Regions from separate parts of the Comamonas sp. GW821-FHT11H03 genome, predicted to be linked through region 1. Evidence: predicted binding sites of a transcription regulator. Region 1 holds the regulator's gene; the other holds the start of a gene.

Region 1 (5,399 bases):
GCCTTGAGCACATCGGGCGCATATCGCTGGCGATACTGACCATACAGTGCAGCCATGGCTTCATGAGGCGTCATTTCGTTGCCTTGCAGTGGCAGATTGCACAAGCGCTCAAAATTATTGACCAGCGCCAGGATCTGTCCGGCAATGTCCATATCTGTGGCCAGCAAGCCCAGTGGAAAGCCTGACCCATCGGCCCATTCATGATGCTGGGCGATGGCCGTCGTGACGGAAGGAGGATAGCCCATGGACAGAGCCAATGCCACCGACTCTCCGACATGACGTGCATACAGGGTCTCTCGCACAGGCGTGCGGCCCGTGCCTTGATTCAGTGCATTGGCCGATGCGGAAATCTCCAGCCCCGGCTTGCCGATGTCATGCAACAGGGCCGCCGCGCCCAGATCCTGCAATACGTCATTGCACAGGCCCAGCGTCTTGCCCAACAGCAGGCTCAGTACGGAGACATTGACACCATGAACGCCAAAGGTGGCCCCCCCCGTATCCGCAAGCAGATGCAAAGTCAGATCACGAGCCTGCGCCAGTTTGACGACTTGCTGCGCAACCAGCATATCCGTCGTTGTCCGCGCCTTCTCGGGGTTGACTGGCAACAAGGCCTGCACGTCATCAAATACGGAAACCGCGCCCAGAAACCTGGATTGCACGCCCAAGATACTGTTACGCCATGCATGCGCATCATTCTCGGGGGGGACAGGAGCGAGTTGAGGGTCTGCAGCCACAGACGCTGCCGCCTCTTCCTGATCGCTTCTCGATAGATCAACCTGAACTGCCTTGAGCTTCAGGGTCCTGAGTGTCTGCAACTGCTCGTCATTGACAATCTTGAAGCTGCTGACGGGAAACGGATGGCGCAACCAGCCAGTCTCCAGATGGACATACATGCCGATACGCAGTTGTCCGATATCAATAGCAACGAAACGATTCACTTTGAGCGCTACACACAAGATAAGACATTATTCCGCAGTTCCATGACTGCTCAACCATGACTAGGGTCTGTTGGGATGCAAACAGCGTCAACAATCCCCTCTTGTGTGACTTATCGGCACCAAAGGCCGGGTTTGTAGACCAGATCCATCCACAAAGCCCAACTCGCAACACCAATCAGCATCAGACCAGCGACTCTGGTGCCCCACCTGGCCCGCAATGCATTGACATGCGACTGTCCTAGTTGCCACAGCCAGGGTCCCGCCAGCAGCCACAGTGCACCACCAACGGCAAAGGCTGCCATGGACAAAGCACCTTGCCAAGCGCCGCCACTCAAGGCCGCCACCAACACCGCCGAATACAGCAAACCACAAGGCATCAGTGCCCAGGCAAAGCCTGCTGCCAGACTGCCGCCTGGCGCGGTGACCCAGGGCTGAACCCTGGCCCAGACGGAACGCCCCGCCCGCTCCAGCCAGGCTGGCTGCCGCGCCTGCACCACCATGGCCAGCCCCCAGGCCATCACCGCTACATGCATCAGCGTCCAAAGTCTCTGCAATGCCGTTGTCTGACTGGTCACCCAGGCCAGACTTTCCATGGCCACGGCCGCGACCCCTCCCAGCAGGGCATAGGCAGCGATGCGACCTAGATGAAACAGGCTGGTGCGCAGCCATTGGCGTTTTTGCAGGCCGTGCACGACAACAGGCTGTCCGCCACCGACAGGCTTCGCTGCTGTGACCACACTGCAGGGAGCAGCGCACATTACAAGACAATGGGGCCCACCCACGAGCCCCATGATCAAAGCGGTCCAGACCAGCGAAAACAGCATGCGCTAGATGATGCGCGAAAAGCGCGCGCGGTTTCGGTCGGCCTGCAAATATCGATCAAACAGCATGGCTACTCCGCGCACAAAAAACCAGCCCAGGCCCGTGACCTTGAAGCCCTCGTCGGATAGCTGAACCAGGCCATTGCGCTGCATTTCCGCCAGTGCAGCGAGCTCCGAAGCAAAGTACTCGCGGAAATTGATCAGCCAAGCCTGGTCCATCGGCTCATACAGGACGGAGCCCTGACACATGATGGACATGATGACGGCTCTGCGCACCAGATCGTCACGCGAAAGCGCCAGTCCACGCTGCACGGGCAGTATGCCGCCATCGACGGCATCGTAATACTCTTCAAGAGTCTTGACGTTCTGACTGTAGGTCGCGCCCACCTTGCCGATAGCCGATACACCCAGTGCAATCAGATCGCAATCAGGCTGGGTGCTATAGCCCTGAAAGTTTCGATGCAAGCGCCCCTGGCGCTTGGCAATGGCCAGAGAGTCGTCAGGCAGTGCAAAGTGGTCCATGCCCACATAGACATAGCCGCCATTCATGAACGCATCGATGGCGCCGGAGAGCATGTTCAGCTTGTCCTGTCCCATGGGCAGGTCCGCTGATTCGATACGCCTTTGCGGCTTGAAGCGCTCGGGCAAATGCGCATAGGCATACAGTGCAATGCGATCGGGGCGAAGCTCATTGACCTGTGCCAGCGTGCGCGCAAAAGACTCGGGCGTCTGCCTGGGCAGCCCGTAGATCAGGTCCACATTGATGGAGACAAATCCCAGACGGCGCGCCTCGACCACCAACGCAAAGACTTGCTCGGCGGGCTGCTCGCGGTGCACCGCTTTCTGTACCGCGGGGTCAAAGTCCTGCACACCAAAGCTCAGACGATTGAACCCCATGTCCTTGAGAGCTCTGAGCCGCTCGTTGCTGACGGTGCGCGGATCGACCTCGATGGAGTACTCGCCCGCAGGATCCAGCTTGAAATGCTCACGCATCAAGACCATCAGCTGCTGCAACTCTGCATCGCTGAAGAAGGTCGGTGTACCTCCGCCCAGATGCAGCTGGCTTACGAGCTGGCCTTTGCCGCAGTGCTCGGTATGCATGGCCAGCTCGCGGCCCAAGTAGTCCAGATACTCGGCAGCCTTTTCATGATGCTTGGTCACGATCTTGTTGCAGGCGCAGTAATAGCAAAGCGACTCACAGAACGGCACATGCACATAAACGGACAGCGGCAAAGCGCGCGAGCCAGAATGCGTCTTGCGCTGCTTGAGTGCCAGTATGTAGTCGTCTGCACCAAAAGCCTCAACAAAACGGTCGGCTGTTGGGAACGATGTGTAGCGTGGGCCGGGGATATCAAAGCGGCTCAGCAACTCAGGCGTGACTGCGGTCATAACTGGGAGTTAGGGTGCGCCCACACTCTGCATGGAGCATATTTCAATGGAAATCAGATCCTGAAAATCATGCCCCAAATAGGCAAAAGCGCATGTTTTGGAACGAATACTGGCAATGTGCCCCAAGGCAATCATCCTGTCCTTGATGAAAATCAAGAGACCTCAAGGCAAGTGCTGCGACAATTTGATCCATCTCATCTTCAACCACGAGGTCAATGACCAGCGCGACTCTCCACTGTGTGTCTGTCTGCGCGGTAGCAAAAGCCCATGAATCTTCAGACCATCAAAGCATCCTGCTCCAACTGCAATCTGCGTGAACTGTGCATGCCCATGGGCCTGGACGATGAACAAATGGAGCGCATTGAAGAGGTTGTGGCCACGCGCCGCAAGATCAAGCGCGGTGGGCTGCTGTTTCGCAATGGCGAAGAGTTCACCTCTCTGTATGCCATTCGAACCGGCTTCTTCAAGACCAGCGTGGCGACCGAAGACGGTCGCGATCAGGTCACAGGCTTTCAGATGGCGGGCGAAATCATTGGTCTGGACGGTATCGTCAACGACCACCACACTTGTGATGCCGTGGCCCTGGAAGACGCCGAGGTCTGTGTCATGCCGTTTGACAAACTGGAGCAGCTCTCGCGCGAGGTCACGGCGCTGCAGAACCATGTGCACAAGGTCATGAGCCGCGAAATCGTGCGCGAGCATGGCGTGATGCTGCTGCTGGGCAGCATGCGTGCCGAAGAGCGCCTGGCGGCTTTTGTGTTGAACCTGGTCCAGCGTCTGTCGGCACGCGGCTTTTCCAAGTCGGAGCTGGTGCTGCGCATGACGCGCGAAGAAATCGGCAGTTACCTGGGCCTCAAGCTCGAGACCGTGAGCCGCACTTTCTCCAAATTTGCAGAGGAAGGCATTGTGGAAGTCAGGCAGCGCCACCTGCGCATTCTGGATACCGAGGCGCTCAAACGCATCGTCAACAGCCAGCAATGCCAGAGCTGAGCCGAGTCAGCAGACGCTCTCAAGACAAAGCCCGCGGACAGCGGGCTTTTTTATCTGGGCGAATTACTCGGGCAGAGGCTCGGAAACGATGCCTCCATTGAGATCGCTGACGGAGCGCCCCAGCATCACCGTCATCGCTCCTCCTATCAGGGTCACGACCCAGAAGGCAAAAAAGGCGACCGTATAGATGGCCTGGCGCGACCAGCCCAGGGGGGAACCAAGCCAGTGCAGATCCAGCGGGTCCACAAAGGCAAAAACCACCATCTCCATGATTGCCGCCGCCAGAAAGGCCGGCCAGACAATCCACATCCAGCGTCGAGCATCCATCCTGATTCTCCTTGGGCTGTGGGCTTGACCATATTTTGCACAAAGGTGATGACCGCTCACGCAGGACTGCGGGCATGCACCATGGCGGGAAACCCTGAATCACTCTCTTTTCAGTAGCACCTTGCGCCATCCGGATAATGAAAAACCATTTACTTCTGCATCAACGTTAGACGGAGCATGCGCAACATGCTCTGATTTTGATATTGGCAACAAAAAAGGCCGCAAAAGCGACCTTGGCGGAGCAAGCACCGGAGCGCTCAGCGATCCAGAGGATGGTCCTTGACTGGAGTGGCCGCATGATTGCGGCCGGTGACTGCAGGGGCCATGCTTTTTTCACTTTCGCTCAGGCGTTGGTTGATTTCAATGCCATGGCGGTAGTAGTCAGGGTCAATCACGGGATCGGGCCTGCTCAGTGCGATGTATGCGGTGACAAAGCCGGCAATCACCACGATCACCGGGCCGGCGATGATGAGCCAGACATGGGCAAACTTCCACCAGGACTTGCCGTCCTCGGGGTGGGTGATCCTGGCCGTTTGCGAGACCTTGGCTTGTGCTGCCGACATGATGAAACCTCTTTACAAAATTCTGGCCACCCAGGCACATAGGGCAAGGTGGCATGGATTGTTGCCGATTGGCTGTGTCCTTGTCCGGCCTCCGTGATGGCTCACGAAGACCGGCAATACATGGCATTAACGCGGCACCAGGAACACCGTCTTCTCGGAAATACGCCCTGCTCCGGCAGTCACTGCATCCACATTGAAGTGTACGGGGTGCGAGCCGGGAGCTGCTGAGCCATACGGAATTTGCAGCCGCACGGCAATGCCGCGCGTCTCGGCAGGGCCAACGGTCACTTCCTGCTCGGATGCAACTTCCAGATTCTCCAGGCCCACGGCGCTGATACGGTAGCGCTGCTCGGACTCCGTGGCGTTCATGA
Region 2 (5,399 bases), 110 kb from region 1:
GGTCGCGTTTGAACCCGAGCAGTTGCTGTCCTGGGAGCAGCGCCCAGTGCCCGAGAACAAGGACGCAGCACGCCGTGACCAATACATAGAGGCAATTGACGCCAACCGCTGCACCTACTTCACCACCGACCAGTTCCTGGGTCTGAACGCCGATACGATCATGCGCGAGCATGGTGTCTGGGTAAAGATTGCCTTTGATCAGGTGGCGGTCGATGTCAAGAACCGCTCAGAGGAACTGCATTTCGCCCGCACCAAGGCTGCAATCTGAAAGACAGCCAATTTCCAAGTCTACAGATCCAAGGAGACCATCATGCTCTTGAAGAACAAAGTCATCATCATCTCTGGCATCGGCCCCGGCATGGGCATCAAGCTGGCCCTGCGCGCGGCGGAATATCAGGCCAAAGCCGTGGTGCTGGCTGCCCGCACGCAGTCCATGCTGGAGGAGACGGAGCAAGCCATTCGTGATGCCGGCTACTCCTGCGAAGTCCTCAAAGTCGCCACCGATATCTCCCGGCCCGAGCAATGCCAGCGGCTTGCAGAGCTAACCATCGCCAAGTTCGGTCGAATCGATGCGCTGATCAACTCGGCCTATGCCCACGGGAGCTGGGGCTCTTCGAGCAACTCCTCCATGGATGACTGGCGCAAAGTCATGGAAGTCAATCTCTACGGCTCCATGAACATGACCCAGGCCGTGGTGCCGCAGATGAAAAAGCAAAAAGACGGCAGCATTGTGATGATCAACACCATGGCAACGCGCCGCCCCAATCAGCTCGAAGCCGGTTACGCCGTATCCAAAGGCGCGCTCAAGACCGCTGTGCAATATCTGGCGGAAGACCTTGGCCCCTTCGGCATACGCGTCAACAGCACCTACAACGGCTGGATGTGGGGCGCACCGGTCAAAGGCTATTTCCAGGCCGAAGCCAAGCGCCAGGGCGTGCCCATGGAATCGCTGGTCAATGTGATTGCCCAGCAGATTCCCTTACGCAACGAGATTCCCGACGATGCCGATTGCGCCTCTGCCGCACTGTATCTGGCCAGCGACTATGCGCGCGTGGTGACCGGCGCCCAACTGGACGTCAGTGGCGGCCATTACCTGCCTCACTAAATTTCAGAGGAAAACAGCATGCAAACTCTTCTGGATATTGAAGAAATCAAACAGCTCAAGGCGCGCTACTTTCGCGGCATCGACACCTGCAATCTGGAGCTTCTGAAAACCGTTCTGGCCGATGATGTCCATATCCGCTTCGACAGCCCGACTTACCAGTATGAGATCAATGGCATCGATGAAGCCATGAACTTCTACCGCAATGCCTTCACCCATAGGCGCTTTGGTATGCACAACGGGCATACACCGGAAATCAAGGTTGACGGAGACGCGGCTACCGGTATCTGGTACCTTAATGATCTGTTCATCAATCTGGATGAGCAGACCATACTCACCGGTAGTGCGCTGTACGAGGACTGCTATACCAGGGTCGCCGATCAGTGGCGGGTGCAGCGCACGGGCTACAAGCGGCTGCTGGAGATGATCGAGCCTCTGAGCAGTGGTTGCCGCATCACATCGCAACCTATTGCGAGCAGCTCATAGGTGACACAAGGATTGCGATTGGACTTTCCCTTAGCAGATAGACATGCCTAGAGGCAGTCCAATGTAGGTTTAAGCAGGAGCAGAGCTCTGCTCCTGCTTCCTTTTGCTCCTATAAAGCGCTTTTGTGGAGCGCTTTCTGGTTCGACGCACATCGTGCTCAGTACGGTGATGCTTTGAGCTGCACGAATCCAGGTTGAGCTCGCATGAGCCTCGTTATCGTTCCCTGCCTGGGCGAGGCTGCGTTGCATTAAGCCACGGAGTCCACGATCTGCAGCAATTTCTTGTGCAGGCCTGGCTTTCTTCCACTGATTGCCATCATTAATTACGGCCGCACGATACCTCGACTACCTCTCTATAGCGGTCAGGTGATCCAGTGACGGTTTTCAAGCAAGCAGAAGGCGGTGACTATCGGTTTCAGGCCTGATGTCACTTCCCAACTTCAACGGATCAGTGCGAGATTGAGGTGCGACTTCAGTCTGCATAGGGCTGATCCAAGCCGCGCTTGATGCGCGCTGACAATTTAGTCAACTCCCGAGGTATTTACTTGAATGTCAATTGATTCAATGAAATCTTGATGAAGGAATTGATGCAGACCAACGAATCGAGAAGAGCCTTGTTGCAAGTCAATTTTGTCGGTAATCTCGTGGCAAAGTTTGTTATCGGATCTCTATCGCCAAATCATGGATGCTCAGGCATCCAAGCCAAGGGGATTGCTAATGACAGAACCTCAGCCTGAATCGACTCGTACCGAGGAGTTGCGCAGCTTCGCATTTCTCGCAGTTGTTATGGCGCCTATATTGGCCGTTGTACTGATTGCTACTTACGGCTTTACGATCTGGTTTTATCAGATGATCATCGGTGGCCCCCCACATGCATGAAGAATCTGAGCCCATTGAAACTCATACCGACTTGCATATCACCAGTCTGGTTGTGCATGTGCTTCCCCAGGCATTGGCGCAAGTAACTGCTGGCATCGTCACGATCAAAGGCGCTCAAGTACATGGAAGTCATCCGGCTGGCAAGTTGGTAGTGACCTTGGAAGCGCCGCATGCAAGAGAAATACTTGATTGCGTGTCTCAGATTGAGCTGCTTGATGGCGTAATCAACGCATCCCTGGTTTATCAGCATGTTGAGAACTGGCAGTCGCTAAACCAAGAGGTAACACATGACTAGCACTAGGCGTGATTTTGTCCGTCAATCTGCAGCCGCGGCCGCAGGGGCCGTTGCAGGCATACCCATAGAAGTTCTGCCCCAGGATGCAGGTGCAATGGCCGCCGACCTGAAGTGGTCCAAGGCGCCATGTCGCTTTTGCGGTACAGGTTGCGGCGTCATGGTGGCCGTCAAGGACAACCGCGTGGTGGCCACTCAGGGTGATCCTGAGGCCGAGGTCAACCGGGGGCTGAACTGCGTCAAGGGTTACTTCCTGTCCAAGATCATGTATGGCGGTGACCGTCTGACAAAGCCGCTGCTGCGCATGAAGAATGGTCGCTACGCCAAGGATGGCGAGTTCCAACAGGTTTCCTGGGACACGGCCTTCGACGTCATGGCAGAGCAGTTCAAAAAGACGCTCAAGGCCAAGGGGGCCGACGCAGTGGGCATGTTCGGCTCCGGCCAGTGGACGGTATGGGAGGGCTATGCAGCCTCCAAGCTGTTCAAGGCGGGCTTTCGCACCAACAACATTGATCCCAATGCACGCCACTGCATGGCCTCGGCAGTTGCCGGCTTCATGCGCACCTTTGGCATGGACGAGCCCATGGGTTGCTATGACGACATCGAGGCCGCGACTGCCTTTGTGCTCTGGGGCTCGAACATGGCTGAAATGCATCCGGTGCTGTGGACGCGCGTGACCGACAGGCGCCTGTCCACACCAGGCGTGAAGGTGGCTGTGCTGTCCACCTTCGAGCACCGCTCGTATGAGTTGGCGGACATGTCTCTGACCTTCAAGCCTCAGACCGACCTGGCCATACTCAATTACATCGCCAACCACATCATCACCACGGGCAGGGTCAACAAGGACTTTGTCTCCAAGCACTGCAATTTCAAGCTCGGCAACACCGATATCGGCTACGGGCTGCGTCCCGAGCACCCTCTGCAAAAGGCGGCCAAGAACGCCAAGGATCCCAACGGTGCCAAGTCCATAAACTTTGAGGAATACGCCAAGTTCGTATCCACCTATACGCTCGAGTACACAACCAAGCTCACGGGTGTACCGGCCAACCGCCTCAAGGCACTTGCCGAACTCTATGCAGACCCCAACAGCAAGGTGGTGTCGTTCTGGACCATGGGTTTCAACCAGCACACGCGCGGTGTATGGGCCAACAACATGGTCTATAACATTCACTTGCTGCTGGGCAAGATCGCCACACCCGGCAACAGCCCGTTCTCACTGACGGGACAGCCGTCGGCCTGCGGAACGGCGCGTGAGGTGGGCACCTTCTCGCACCGCCTGCCTGCGGACATGGTGGTGACGAACCCAGAGCATCGCAAGACTGCGGAAACCATCTGGAAGCTGCCCGAGGGCACGATCCCCCCCAAGCCCGGCTACCACGCCGTGGAACAAAACCGAGCACTCAAGGACGGCAGGCTCAATGCCTACTGGGTGATGGTCAACAACAATATTCAGGCGGGTGCCAACCTGGCCCAGGAAGGCTATCCGGGCTACCGCAATCCCGAAAATTTCGTGGTGGTCTCCGATGTCTATCCCACCGTCACGGCCGTGGCCGCCGATCTGATCTTGCCATCGGCCATGTGGGTCGAGAAGGAAGGCGCCTACGGCAATGCAGAGCGCCGCACCCACTTTTGGCACCAGTTGGTCAAGGCTCCTGGTGAGGCGCGCTCCGACCTGTGGCAATTGATGGAGTTTTCCAAGCGTTTCAAGGTCGAGGAAGTCTGGCCCGAGGAACTGCTGGCCAAGAAGCCGCAGTTGCGCGGCAAGACCCTGTTCGAGGTGCTGTACCGCAACGGCAACGTGGACAAGTTTCCCTTGGCCGATATGGATCCCGCCTATGAAAACGAGGAAGCCAAGGCCTTTGGCTTCTATCCGCAAAAAGGTCTGTTCGAGGAGTACGCCTCGTTCGGCCGTGGCCATGGCCACGATCTGGCACCGTTCGACCAATATCACAAGGTGCGCGGCATGCGCTGGCCGGTGGTCAACGGCAAGGAAACCCTCTGGCGCTACCGCGAAGGCTCGGACCCCTATGTGAAGGCCGGTACGGGCTACCAGTTCTACGGAAATATCGACGGCAAGGCCAACATCTTTGCCTTGCCCTATGAACCACCGGCGGAGGCTCCGGACAAGGACTATCCGTTCTGGCTTTCCACGGGCCGAGTGCTTGAGCACTGGCACTCAGGATCCATGACCCGGCGCGTTCCCGAGCTGCACCGTGCCGTGCCTAACGCACTGTGCTACATGCATCCTGACGACGCCAAGGCGCTGGGCGTGCGCCGAGGAAGCGAAGTGGAGCTGTCCTCGCGGCGTGGCTCCATGCGCACGCGCGTCGAGACCCGCGGCCGCAACAAGCCACCGCGCGGATTGGTCTATGTCCCCTGGTTCGACGCCAGCCAGCTGATCAACAAGGTGACGCTGGATGCTACCGACCCGATCTCGTTGCAGACGGACTTCAAGAAGTGCGCTGTGAAGGTCACCAAGGTTTGACGAAAGAGAGGTTGACCATGAACTTCGTCCGCAAATTCGTCCGTCTTGTGGGCATTCTGCTTATGCTCAATATAGGTATGGTCTGGACGCCGGCCGCTATCGCGGAGACCTTTTATGACTCGGCGCGCGGCCCTACGCCCATCATGCAGGCAACCA

What was found. The regulator FNR, encoded in region 1, switches genes on or off when oxygen is low (the NO sensors DNR and NnrR bind a similar motif). The targets are predictions, from matches to a motif close to TTGATNNNNATCAA.
Region 2: a site for FNR is predicted at 2,172-2,185, ahead of napE (periplasmic nitrate reductase, NapE protein). Genes of this name have one in related genera too.

What each region holds. Positions count from the first base shown of each region.
Region 1 covers NZ_JBXARF010000005.1:271,456-276,854, reverse strand. Annotated here, with positions in the region: gene AC1RTQ_RS13690 (HD-GYP domain-containing protein) at 1-938, opposite strand, end outside; gene AC1RTQ_RS13685 (sulfite exporter TauE/SafE family protein) at 1,049-1,762, opposite strand; gene hemN (oxygen-independent coproporphyrinogen III oxidase) at 1,766-3,148, opposite strand; gene fnr (fumarate/nitrate reduction transcriptional regulator Fnr) at 3,416-4,138, shown strand; gene AC1RTQ_RS13670 (hypothetical protein) at 4,202-4,465, opposite strand; gene AC1RTQ_RS13665 (FixH family protein) at 4,723-5,028, opposite strand; gene ccoG (cytochrome c oxidase accessory protein CcoG) at 5,155-5,399, opposite strand, start outside.
Region 2 covers NZ_JBXARF010000005.1:384,897-390,295, reverse strand. Annotated here, with positions in the region: gene AC1RTQ_RS14215 (SRPBCC domain-containing protein) at 1-268, shown strand, start outside; gene AC1RTQ_RS14210 (SDR family oxidoreductase) at 311-1,105, shown strand; gene AC1RTQ_RS14205 (nuclear transport factor 2 family protein) at 1,124-1,588, shown strand; gene napE (periplasmic nitrate reductase, NapE protein) at 2,305-2,466, shown strand; gene AC1RTQ_RS14195 (chaperone NapD) at 2,459-2,761, shown strand; gene napA (periplasmic nitrate reductase subunit alpha) at 2,754-5,243, shown strand; gene AC1RTQ_RS14185 (nitrate reductase cytochrome c-type subunit) at 5,261-5,399, shown strand, end outside.